Regions from separate parts of the Desulfosporosinus sp. FKA genome, predicted to be linked through region 3. Evidence: riboswitches for the same ligand, from Rfam matches in the RefSeq annotation. Region 3 holds a riboswitch; each other region holds the start of a gene.
The links. Region 3 has a riboswitch for cyclic di-GMP ahead of B5771_RS20130 (HD-GYP domain-containing protein). Riboswitches for the same ligand answer to the same signal wherever they lie in the genome.
Positions count from the first base shown of each region.

Region 1: another riboswitch for cyclic di-GMP. It lies ahead of B5771_RS18260 (helix-turn-helix domain-containing protein); the one in region 3 lies ahead of B5771_RS20130 (HD-GYP domain-containing protein).
Region 2: another riboswitch for cyclic di-GMP. It lies ahead of B5771_RS14085 (PAS domain-containing sensor histidine kinase); the one in region 3 lies ahead of B5771_RS20130 (HD-GYP domain-containing protein).

Region 1 covers NZ_NAHZ01000032.1:275,046-279,263, reverse strand. Annotated here, with positions in the region: gene B5771_RS18270 (sulfite exporter TauE/SafE family protein) at 194-928, opposite strand; gene B5771_RS18265 (MarR family transcriptional regulator) at 1,091-1,756, shown strand; gene B5771_RS18260 (helix-turn-helix domain-containing protein) at 1,877-2,209, opposite strand; cyclic di-GMP riboswitch class I at 2,219-2,309, opposite strand; gene B5771_RS18255 (MBL fold metallo-hydrolase) at 2,532-3,266, opposite strand; gene B5771_RS18250 (M48 family metallopeptidase) at 3,345-4,218, shown strand, end outside.
Region 2 covers NZ_NAHZ01000030.1:40,287-44,504, reverse strand. Annotated here, with positions in the region: gene B5771_RS14090 (1,4-dihydroxy-2-naphthoate polyprenyltransferase) at 363-1,289, shown strand; gene B5771_RS14085 (PAS domain-containing sensor histidine kinase) at 1,282-2,574, opposite strand; cyclic di-GMP riboswitch class II at 2,691-2,777, opposite strand; gene B5771_RS14080 (multidrug efflux MFS transporter) at 2,912-4,117, opposite strand; gene B5771_RS14075 (LysR family transcriptional regulator) at 4,210-4,218, opposite strand, start outside.
Region 3 covers NZ_NAHZ01000033.1:172,518-176,735, reverse strand. Annotated here, with positions in the region: gene B5771_RS20135 (endospore germination permease) at 1-587, shown strand, start outside; gene B5771_RS20130 (HD-GYP domain-containing protein) at 531-1,640, opposite strand; cyclic di-GMP riboswitch class I at 1,729-1,811, opposite strand; gene B5771_RS20125 (D-alanyl-D-alanine carboxypeptidase) at 2,140-3,375, shown strand; gene B5771_RS20120 (MBL fold metallo-hydrolase) at 3,401-4,036, shown strand; gene B5771_RS20115 (CBS domain-containing protein) at 4,124-4,218, opposite strand, start outside.

The DNA of each region.
Region 1 (4,218 bases), on a different contig from region 3:
CTTAAAGATCATTTGCAGAACTTGCAAAGAAGACCATAGTTATACTTTCAACAAAATAGCCAAATCATTCAATATAACCAACTACTCAGTTACCCCAATGGAGGTTAAAAAGAGTTTCAGAATTCCTATCAAGGAACCCTGAAACTCTTTTTGACTAGTTCTAATGAACTTTCTTTTGGAACAAAGTTTTAAACTAATGTATAAATTGAGCGAACATGGCCAGACCGCTGAACAAGATAACGCTTAGGCCAAATTTTTTAAGGGTCGGAAAATCAAGGCGAACGAATAACTTTTCGCCGATCCAGTAGCCTAAGAAAATGACCAGACAGGCAACCAAGACATTGAAATTGAGGTATTCCAAGTGAAACGTTTGAGCAAAATAAGACATACTTAGGGTTACGATGTTTGAAAGGAGGAAAAAGCGTGCCAGGCTGGCTCTCACCAGCTCTTTATCTTCACTCAGCGCTATCATGCATAAAACCATCGGCGGTCCGCCCAGGCCGGTTGTGGCAGTCAGAAAACCGCTTATAAAACCAAGAACAACCTTAAACAATCCTTGGCGGCGGATTTTAATCCTGGAACTTTTAGTCATGAGAATGGAACTCGCTATAAGAACAATGCCAACAAAGCCTTTTAAAAGACTCTCACTTATAACCCTCATAACATACAAACCGGGAAGTATCCCCATGATGCTGGCTGCAAAAGGGAGGATCAACTGACGGAACCTTGCTTTCCCGGCCGTTCGGCAAATCATAATTACACTGATCAGTGTTGAGGTTACCAGCGTAAACATTACGACTTCCTTTGTGTCTATAACCAAGGTAAGCAAGGGGGTCGCCAGCAAAGCATAACCAAACCCGGTCAAGGTCTGTAAAAGACTGGCCAGCAAAACAACCAGAACTATATAGAGTGTCGTCAACGTTAACACCCTAGATCATCTCCTTTATATCTGCTTGAACGCTCATGCTTTATATCATACACCAAGGAGTCTATGAAAGTCATGGTTGACAATTTAGTAAGGTACCTTTATAATTCTATTCATAAGGTACCTTACTAAATATTAATTGCTTATAGAAAGCGAGGATTAATTATGACTAACAATGAGTTAGACTTATTCGATCAATTTGTCCGCCTTGAATGGCTCCTTCACCGCTATCATCAACACAACCACAGGCACCATGGCCCTATGGGGGACTCTCATCGAGGCCAAGGCCGGGTTCTGGCACTGCTGAAGTTAAAGCCGGAAATTAGTCAGAAAGAACTCTCCGATATCTTGGATATTCGCTCCCAATCTTTGGGGGAATTGCTGGCAAAATTAGAGCGAAGCGGTTTTATCACCCGAACCCCTTCCCAGACTGACCGCCGTGTTATGGAAGTACGTCTGACGGAAGCGGGAAAAACGGTATCTGACCAAAATGAACAGCAGGGAGATCCTGAATCCTTATTCAGCTGTCTAAATCAAGAGGAGCAATCAGCTCTCAGCGACTATCTAAGTCGTATTATTGATAAGTTAGAACAGCAATTCGGAAATATTGAACCCGGAACACATTGGCATGGACATGAACATGGACATCCGCCTTTTGACGGCAGGGGTTTTGGCCCGCATTGTGACCGGAGAGGCGGTCATCCGCCCTTCCATGGCGGACAGTTTGCCCACCATTTCGGCAGAGAAGAGGGACGGTCTCCTTTTGATCCCAGAGAGTTTGGCCAAAATCCTAAGACTGAAGATAAACCAGATAGTTCAAATGAGAAATAGATTATAGTCAAATCTACTGCTGTACGCTAATAAGTTTCTGATAAGTCTCGGTATGCAGCTCTAAAAAACCAGCCCTCTGCCTACTTAATAGGTCAAAGGGCTGGTTTTTTAAGTTTTAAGTCATCGTCTTAAAGCTCTCAAACTATTTGCTTTCAAGAATCTAAAGATTAGGCCAGTCTCTTTTTTAGGAGAAATTTCACTCCTAGTTTCCAAATTAGGCTCATTTACCTTCATTCGATAGGTATGCACTAAACTATCAGCATCTAAGCCAAGAAAACGTGCATAAGAACGCAAATAGGCTATTGCGTATACTCCTCCCGGAAGGATTCCGAAGTTCCCTTCTTCTAAAGCTTGTAAATACTTCGTCCGAATTTTGGTAACTTCCTCAACGTCTTTTAACTCTATTCCTTTTGTTTCTCGGGCCTTCCGTAATTGGTGGAAGACATCATCCATATTTAAGCCTCCGGCAACCTGGCAATCATGGCAGGATCTTTCCTGCTTTAGACCCATAGCTTTGCGTCATACCTTTTCAGATATTTTGCCTTTTTTCAGAACATTTTTCGAGATAAGATAACTTAAATGGAGATTTTATGTATATTGGGAAAACGCAGTTACAGAATGTCGTAATTTTGAGAATCTTCTCCTGAAGTATTTTAACACATTTGTCAATAATTTTAAATACATTTTTACCTGAACATCGGAACTTCGGTGGCAAACGTGTCCTGTGGACACGTTCGCCGAAAACTCCTAGTCCATGCCAAATGCTATTCTACAATTAAAGAGCTAGCTGTAAAATCCGCTTTTGTACATCATTTGTAAATACGCCCCCATGGTAACAAATAACGTTATCAATATCAAATTGAGCTAGTTTCTTCACTGACGTATTCGCTTCATCAAGATCGTAAGTAGCCGAGGGATTAGGTCCCGCTAATAGACCGTCATCGGCAGTAAGGGCATCTCCGGTCACCAACGTTTTAGTTGCTTTATGATACAAACAGATATGACCGGGAGTATGTCCTGGTGTATGGATGACGATAATTCCGCCGCAATAGGGGAGTTCTTCACCATCTTCAATAGTTCTGTCAACCTTAGCTTTCGGAGGGTTGGAAAATACCGCTTGAAGTCGTTTTCGTTGTTCTTCCGGTAACGTTTCAAAGAGTTTAGATCGTTTCGCAGCATCCGCTTTAATCAGGGGCTTATCCCCTTGAATGTACGGCTTTTCAACCTCATGTGCTAATACTTCAACGTTTTGTTGTGAACAAGCCAAGATTTCCGGTAAACTACCAATATGATCAATATCTTGATGAGTTATAATAACCTTGGTCAAGCGATCAAAGGAAACCCCGGTTTTTTCAATAGCCTCCTTAATTTGTGGTTCTAAACCCGGGAAACCGGCATCTACTAGAATTACAGAGTCTTTATCCCAAAATAGTGCTGGATAAATGGTTGTTTGACGCCCCATGAGATTAACTGTCAGTTCAAGGGCTTCAACGCCGTTTGCAATTTTCAATTCTCTCAACCTCCATTGTTACTCTAATTGGATCTATAATAATAACATACAAGCAAAGTTGCAAGGAGGTAATAAAAAATGATAACGATCGGCAACAGCTTCCGCCGCATTTCTCAAGCCTGGTTCCTTCTTCTAAGTTTAACAGCGGTCTTTGCGCTTCTCTATCTCATTTCCGCCCTCTTTCCCAGGCCAATCGACCCTTCCATAAGCAAGTATTTTTCTTTAGCTTTAGCAGAGAAGGCCAGAATATACAATTACGCTCCCCGTATTGTTTATATCGTCCATTTGTGTTTGCAGATCGGTTTTTTAACCTGGCTGCTCTTTAGTACCAGAGGACGCATTTTGTTTCAGCGTGTCCGGAATCTTAGCCGAAATTATTGGGGAGTTTCCGTCCTTTCCATCCTTGCCATATGGCTTGTAAGCACTTTAATTTCTCTGCCTTTCTCATATTACAGCGGATACTACTGGCAGAAAATCTGGGGTTTTAGTACCCAAAGTCAAGTTGCTTGGTGGATTGATTATCTAAAAAATACAAGTATTGATCTTGTTCTCTCATTGGCAGGAGGGATTATTTTCTTCCTATTGGTCAATAAAATATCCCGCTATTGGTGGTTAGTCGGCTCACTGTTGTTTAGTCTTTGGCTCGTTGTGGAATATTTCTTTTGGCCCATTGTCGTATCCCCAATTTTCAACCATTTTGAACCTCTACCTAAGTCAGCCATTACTTCCATGGTTAATGAACTTGCACATAAGGCAGGATTAAACGTTGGCTCTGTTCTCGAGATGGATGCCAGCAAACAAACGACCTTTGCCAATGCCTATTTTACCGGAGTAGGCAGTACAAAACGAATTGTAATTTATGATACTCTGTTAAAAAATTATTCCCTTCCCGAGATCAAAGCTGTTATTGCTCACGAAATGGGACATTGGCGTCATAACGATGTTGCCCACG
Region 2 (4,218 bases), on a different contig from region 3:
GACGTAGTGGAAGCCATGAAGCTGACCTGTATGCAGCTAATGCATAGAATTGCCGGCCATACCAAACGATGGACTCACGCCTGTCAGGTGAGGCATTTTAACTGGTATCACCCTCCTTCCTGTTATTGACATATGCCTTTTTTGTCAATTATACTTCATTTTGAACATATGTCAATAAGGTTGCAACAACAAAAATTCAAAGCATGCTGCCCGTTAAATATCTCATAACTAGTTTTCCAGTGCTATAATTTTATTGAGTGAACTCGTGGAATCACCACTCCATCCGCTAAACTAAGATTATTTAGAAACGATCTCAGAAGTTTCACATGAAAGGAAAAAATATGAATACTCTGCCTAATACTATGCCATATTCAAACCCCGAAAAGCCGGGAAAACTAAAAGTTTTATGGAAAATTACTCGTCCTCACACTTTAACTGCATCCTTTATTCCCGTATTTATCGGTACGTCCTTATCCCTAGGTTATACCCCTTGGCATAAACTCCTTTTTGGGGCCATGCTCATAAGCTGCCTGCTCATCCAAATAGCCACAAACTTGTTTAATGAATATTATGATTTTAAACGCGGCCTGGATACGATAGATTCTATCGGCATCGGCGGAGCAATTGTCCGGGAAGGATTCCGCCCCCAGACTGTTCTGCGGCTCGCCTTGGGATGCTACGGCGTTTCAATATTATTTGGCATTTACATTTGTGTTCACAGCAGTTGGTGGTTAGCCTTAATCGGACTTGTGGGAATGCTGATTGGCTATTTATATACCGGAGGGCCGTTACCTATAGCCTATACTCCCCTAGGCGAAATTTTTGCCGGCCTACTAATGGGAACTTTCTTTATTCTTATATCGTTCTTCATCCAAACAGGATATGTCAACGAGAAAAGTATCCTCGTTTCCATACCGACCGGTATTTTAGTCGGTGCAATCAATATGGCCAACAATATTCGCGATCTTGATGGGGATAAGGATTCAGGACGAAAAACAATAGCTATTTTACTTGGGCATGAGCATGCCGCTTTCGTACTCGGAGCTATGTTCGCCACTGCTTATCTTTGGGTCATGGGATTAGTTATTAGAGGGTTGGTCAACCCCTGGCTTCTGATTGTCTTCTTAAGCATTCCCAAAGCCGTACAAGCAACGAAAGGTTTTATCGGCAAAAATCGGCCCTCCCAAATGATGCCCGCAGTTCGCTATACAGCTCAAACTAATACAATGTTTGGACTTTTGTTATGTATAAGTCTATACTTTACGCAAATTTTGCCTTATTTCAACTAGTCATTTTTGCACTATATATTGGGAAACGAACATAAAACGCTGTTCCTCCAGGATTACTCTTGAAGTTGATTGTCGCACTATGACGACTGGCAATATCGTAACAAGTACTCAATCCTAATCCCGTTCCATTCTGTTTGGTAGTAAAAAACGGCGTTCCAATATTGTCTAAGTATTCTATTGGAATGCCGCCCCCTTCATCCTCTATACATAATACCACCTGACTATTCTCGACATAGGTAGAAATACACAATGTTCCTCCCGCTTGCATAGCCTCTAACCCGTTACGACACAAATTAAGCACTAGCTGCGACATTTCATCCGGATTAAGCAAGATCTTAGGTGTATCCCCGACTAGGAACTTTATTTGTTTATCCTGAGTGAGAGAATCTGCTTCAAGTAAAGGATACAAGTGTCTTAAAATCTCATTAATATTTAGGTAATCTTGTTCTTTGGGAGAATTACGTGAAAGAGATAGGAAATCCGAAATAATTTTGTTCGCACGGTCCAGTTCATTAATCATGAGCATAAAGGTATCTCCTTGTAATTGAAACTCTGGCTTGGAGCCGAGCAGCTGGAGGAATCCCCGTACCGTAGTAATTGGATTTCTGATTTCATGGGTTATCCCTGCTGCCATTTGACCAACTAAATTAAAACGTTCCAGATTGATCATTTCTAAATGCAAGCGTGTCAATTCCTGCTCAGCTTTTTTTCGCTCCGTTATATCATAAAGAGTTTTAATAACAAGCCGTGTTCCGTTCACATCAACAAACGGTTGAATTTTAACTTCATAAATTTTATTATTATAAAAAATCTCTTCATCCTTTATGGGCCGCCCAGTACAGAACGCTTCGTTTATTCTGCAATTCTCACATGGGCTATTCCTTTTAAGCATGGCGTAGCAAAACTTGCCTTTTTTATCACCAAATTCCAAAAGATAATTGCGATTGACAAAGTGTACTTCATAATTTTCTCCCACAACAATTACTATTCCTGGGAGACTGTTTAACAAATCAAGCATACGTTGATGATCCTCTTTTATAGTCTCTTCTCTTTTCCTGCGCTCATTATGTATCCGTATAAAAAGGCTGCCGCTAATCCAGCCTAATATTATCCATAACCAAGAAATTCTCAAAGAGTGATTATGGGAATCCAGCCATCGATCAAACAAAAAAAGAATGAATCCAATACTTAATCCTATAAACACATATTTTCTTTCTTTCATCATTACTCCCTCAATATCAAAGGACTCGATTTTTATCCAATCGTAAGACTCCCACTTTTTCAAATGGGGGTGGTTCCCATACCGTGCTTTGGTGGGGATAGTTCAAAATAATATATCTATTAACCTGTATCTTGACTTTTTTCAAAATCATTCCTCCCCAAATAAAAAACCTGGTTTACTTAAAACCAGGCCGGTTGCGCTACTCGTTCCACATGTATAAAGCGCCCAAATTATACAATACATGCTTCAAAACTTCCCAATTATGTATTTAATTATTAAAAAGGTAATAATTGTATTAAAATATTCTTCACGTGTAGTATAACATAGATATACTGTATAATTTGTCACAATTTGTATTTGATGTTAGAAAAAGTTTTTTATATTTTATAACGAAATACCGTTAGCCCGAGCAATTCGGAGATGCTTCATATTGCCCTTTACTCGTTCTGTAAACCCAAAATGCATTGATGAGAAGTAATATACTTGTGGAAAAGAACACATAATGAAAACCCCAGAAAGCTGCCATCTGCCCCCCTAATACAGGGCCAACTACGTTACCTAAATTTTGGGCCGCATTATTATACCCAAATATTCTGCCTGAAATTGTCTCCGGAATGTTACTTTTCAGAAGTGAATTAATTGATGGCAAAAAACCAGCGGTTGCCACTCCCATCATGAAACGTAAAATAATAAGCTGCCAGGCATTTCGGACATATGCTTGAGGAATTATAATTACAGCTGCCCCAAGGAGGCAGACAAATAACACTGAATATGGCCCTACCCTGTCCGATAGCTTGCCCAGGAGGGGAGCAATCAGCACATTAGCCAATCCCACAGCAGAAACGACTGCTCCAGAAATAATTGCTATATGATTAGCGTTATTCATTAGAAGCTTGACGTAAATGGTAACAATAGGTTCAATTGACATACTGGCTAATTGAAGCATAAACGAGGTTATAAACATGGCTATCAGTACTTTAGGCTTGTCAATAGTCTTCCAAAATTCTTGACCGGATAACCGAGCCGAATTGTTCGGTACAAAGTCTTCTTGAATAAACAGCAAAGCGATTAGAAAGGCCAAAAACAAAAATCCCCCGGTGACATAAAAAACATGACGCAAACCGATGAGTTCAGATAATGTACCACCGACAAGAGGACCGATCAAGGAACCTCCGACCGAGCCGGAAGTAAGAGTACCCAAGGCCCAACCAGCATGTTCTTTGGGGGTTTGAGAAGAAACAAGGGTTATCGCTGCCGGTACATAACCAGATATGGCACCCATTAAAAGGCGAAGGCCCACAAGTTCATAAACATTATGAACAAATCCGATTAAAATCATAATTACAGCCATCCCCAGACTTGCTCTCAACAACATCATCTTACGGCCATGTATATCGGCCAGTTTTCCCCAAAGCGGTGAAACAATAGCGGCGGAGAGAGCCGTTGCCCCAAAAGCAACACCGGACCACTGTTCAACGCTGGCAATATTATGAACGCCCAATTGTTGGATATAAACAGGAAGAAAAGGAATTACAAGGTTCATGCCAGCCATCGTGGCGAAGGAGCCGAACCAACAGATAATTAAGTTACGTTTCCACATCGTCATAAGTTTTTAGTTGTTCCTTTCAGATGTTTAAGTTATTATACCTAAATATTTTAGCGCCATTTGTATAAAGAAACAAATTATATAAGGTATACCTACAATTC
Region 3 (4,218 bases):
ACGGAGTGAAGCCTCTTTTATGGAGCGCTATTAAAGTAATACCCTTTCCAATGGTCTATTCCATGTTCTTAGCAGGAATTATAACATTTCTGCCTCATAACAATCAGCAAGGAAAAAGCCAATTTAAGACGGGGATTTGGCGTGCAGCTTTTCTAGTTGGAATTTTAAATACTATCGTAGTTTTAATTCAAATTCTTGTCTTTGGACCAAGAGAAACAGTTCGTTTATCCTTTGGCATTCTCGAATTGGGCAAAATGGTAGAATTAAGCAGGACCGTGGCCGGCGTGGAATCGTTATTTATGGGAGTTTGGCTTGGAGCCTTAGTAATAAAATGTTGTGCTTTCTTTTATATGACGACTTGGGGATTAGAAACTGTGCTAAATTTGAAAGGCATAAAATGGCGGTTCTTATTATGTGCCGCTTTTCTAGGAATTGCTTTCGGGGTAAAAAAAGGATTCTATTTAAGTACAAAGCTTTCTTTTGCTGAAAGTTACCTTATTTTTCCTTTTGTTTCCATTTGGATTCCCATCCTATGGATAGCCTCGCATTGGAAGGTTAAACTCAATACGCCCAATAAAACGAGTTAAATCTTGCATTAAATCTATATATTGTTCCTTGTTGATTAACCGCCCTTTATTATCTTTTAACAGACGTATCAGAGGCCGTGTAGGCATTTGCATGGGAACAGCCGCAACTACTCCTATTTCACCGGTATTAAGTGTTATAACTGCATTTTCCGGATATAAGATTAGACTTTCACGAAAAGCTTTCACCACTGTGGGATTATAACCCTTTCCCGCCCCTGCAATGATCATCTCCAAAGCATAGTAAGGCGGCAAACCTTTTCGATAGGGTCTGTCGGCAGTTAAGGCGTCAAACACGTCGGTCACAGCTACAATTTGAGCATCGAGATGTATGTCATCCTTTTTTAAACCGCAAGGATAGCCTGTGCCATTCCAGCGTTCATGATGTTTAATGACTGTCTCAAATACACTTGGCAATACCCGAGAGTTTTTAAGCATCTCCGCACCAAACTGTGGATGCTGCTTCATAAGAAGCAGCTCTTCCTCTGTCAAAGTTCCAGGTTTATTCAAAATTTCTTTAGGAATATTCAGTTTACCTAAATCATGCAAAAGAGCTCCCAGAATTAAATACTTAAGTTTTTTCTCACTATACCCCAAACGCCTAGCCGTCAACGTCGCTAAAATAGCCACGTTCAAGCTGTGCACAAAGGTCCCATAATCATGATGTCTAAATTGTTCTACGTCAAGTTGAACCATATTTAAATTCAAATATACATTAATAGGTCTTAATTGTTTGATAATTGTTTCCACAAGTTCGATTGTCTTTTTTATCTGTTCTTGACTAATAAGTTTTGCCTCATGATAAATATTCCATAAAGAACCAACTAATTTTTCATAGACATCCTTAGGAAAGGGTTTAATGATATTAGCCAAACGATTGTCATCTTCTTTTTTCTCCCAAATAAAAACCTCCCTATTTTCAAGAAGATCTCGAATACTTTCTGTAATTGGTTGTCCTTTATGTAATAACAATACACCAACCTTATCAAATAAATCGGCATTCGCTGTCATACTTGCAGCTAAATTCGTATGAACTTGCTTTAACAACCAATTCAAAAATTCTCCCTCCTCTTAATCTCTCTTAAACCTTCCTTATTAAAAATAAAAGCCGCCGAACTCAATGAACGGCGACACAGTTTCTTTGTTTGGTAACCCGGCTATCTATCATCTTTAGCTAGACCCGTGGCTTTGCGTCCTCAGCTCTCACTGAGTTTGCCTTTATCACTGAATGTTAAATTATCTCCTTACCTCATCAAAACGATTATTGCATCACTGAAAAGTAGTATATTATAAGATATGATAAAGTACAACATCCTTTAACTATTATAATGTATTTTTATCATATTATTACATTATTTATCATTTTATGACATCCATTAAGTTTAATTTGACATTATCTGAGTATATTAGACCTATTTCACATCGCTAGATATACTAATTGCCTATAATAAACTTATGTCCAAAATAAATATATTGCTCAGAAACCATTTGTCGAAACCGAACTCTTCCTGTAAAATTAAACTGTTCCTATTAATCTATTTAAGGAGGTTTTTTTATGTCTGGGACTCCGTCCACTTCCCCATCTCGCAAGGTTTCGATGGTTCCCATCAAAGGAATTTTGGTTTTACTCATTGCTGTGTTAGTATGCGCATTGGCCGTTGGTCGTTACAATGGTCCTCTGCCAACCGTGGAAGCGAAACTAACTACCACATCCTCTTCATTGCCCGGTCATTTTTCGGTAACATTTCCTGAACAGGGTGAATCAGCTGTTGGCACAGAAAATTTAGGTGTTATAACGTCAACCTCTAACCAATCACCCGTTCCAATTGCCAGCGTGACAAAAATTATGACTGCTTATTTAGTCTTAAAAGCTCATCCTTTACAACCGGGTCAATCCGGTCCCGCTTTAACTATGAGTGCCCAAGATTTCGCTGGTTATCAAAATGCTTTAAGCAATGGCTATTCATATTTAAAGATTGAAGAAGGGGAAACCCTCACTGAAAAGCAACTCCTGGAAGGTCTATTACTCCCTTCGGGAGACAATGTTGCCGATACCCTGGGGCGATGGGTATCCGGATCAGATGAAGCATTTGTTGCCAAAATGAACGAAACCGCAAAATCCCTGGGTATGACTAAAACTCACTATGCAGATGCCAGCGGTGTCAGCGAAACAACGGTCAGCACCGCTGTAGATCAAATAAAAATTGCTCAAGCAGCCATGCAAGACCCTGTTTTTCGTCAAATTGTTGCTATGCCGCAAGCGACTCTTCCTGTTGCCGGAACAGTATACAATGTCAATAGCATGGTTGGAAAACATGGCATTACAGGCATTAAAACAGGATCAACAACAGCAGCAGGCGGTTGTTTTGTCTCGGCAACACCCGTTGTTGCTGGCGATGAAACCCATTACATTATTGGTGCAGTTTTAGGTCAAGTTACTCAACAATCTCTCCAAAGTGCGCTTCAAGCAAATGCTGACATACTGGACCAAGTTCGCTCTCAATTCAAACTCTATACTTTAGACCAACCTGCCTCGGGTTACGGCGAACTTACAACGGCTTGGGGCAGCAACAGTCCGTTAAAGGCGTCTAAGTCTGTACAAATCTTTGGATATCCTGGCATGAAAGTCAACTATTCCATAGATCCCCAAACTACTAAATTACCAATGCCAGCCACCAGTAATCGTGCCACCTTGAAAATTAAATCCGGCGAAGAAGTCCAATCTATTCCGCTTCAAAATTTACAGTCTATAAATCCACCCGGAGTTTTATGGCGGCTTATTCGTTTTTAATCATTTCCTAGGAGAGGTGATAACAATGCATATTCGTTGGTTTGGTCACTCCTGCTTTCTTTTTACTAATCAGGAGGGCCTAAAAATCCTGACAGACCCCTTTAATGAAAAAGTGGGATACCCTCTTCCTGAAGTTAATACGGACATTATTACCGTGAGCCATCATCACCATGACCACGATTATATTCAAGGTCTTCCCGGAAAACCTCTAATTATTGATGAAGAGGGTCAGCACAATATTTCCGGTCTATCGCTAACAGGCACAAAAACATTTCATGATGACGACCTGGGATCCAAACGCGGCAAGAATGTTCTTTTTTCATTTACAATGGATGGTGTCACCGTTGTCCATTTAGGGGATCTTGGACATGTTCTAACCCCAGAACAGTTATCAAACGTCGGACAAGTAGATATCGTCTGTATTCCCGTGGGAGGCTTTTATACCATAGACGCTGAACAAGCTTATCAAGTAATCCGTCAGCTGAATCCCAAGATTATTTTACCAATGCATTATAAACGGGATGATACAATTTCATTGCCTATTGCCGGTGTTGATAGTTTCCTTAAACACTTTGATTTAATTAAAAAAGCAAAAGATCTAAATATCTCTTCCTCGTCCTTGCCTCAAAGCCAAGAAGTTGTTGTCCTGGAGTTATCATAGACAAAAGCCCCCACCTTGGAACTGATAAGGATCAGTTTCACAAGATGGGGGCTTTGCCGTGCTGTCAAATTAATCGGATGCTTAGGCTTAGTGGATAAAGTTATTTACGATATATCGCACAATGTCTCCGCGACTAATAATACCTACAAGTTTCCCCTGGGAAACAACAGGGACCTTCTTGA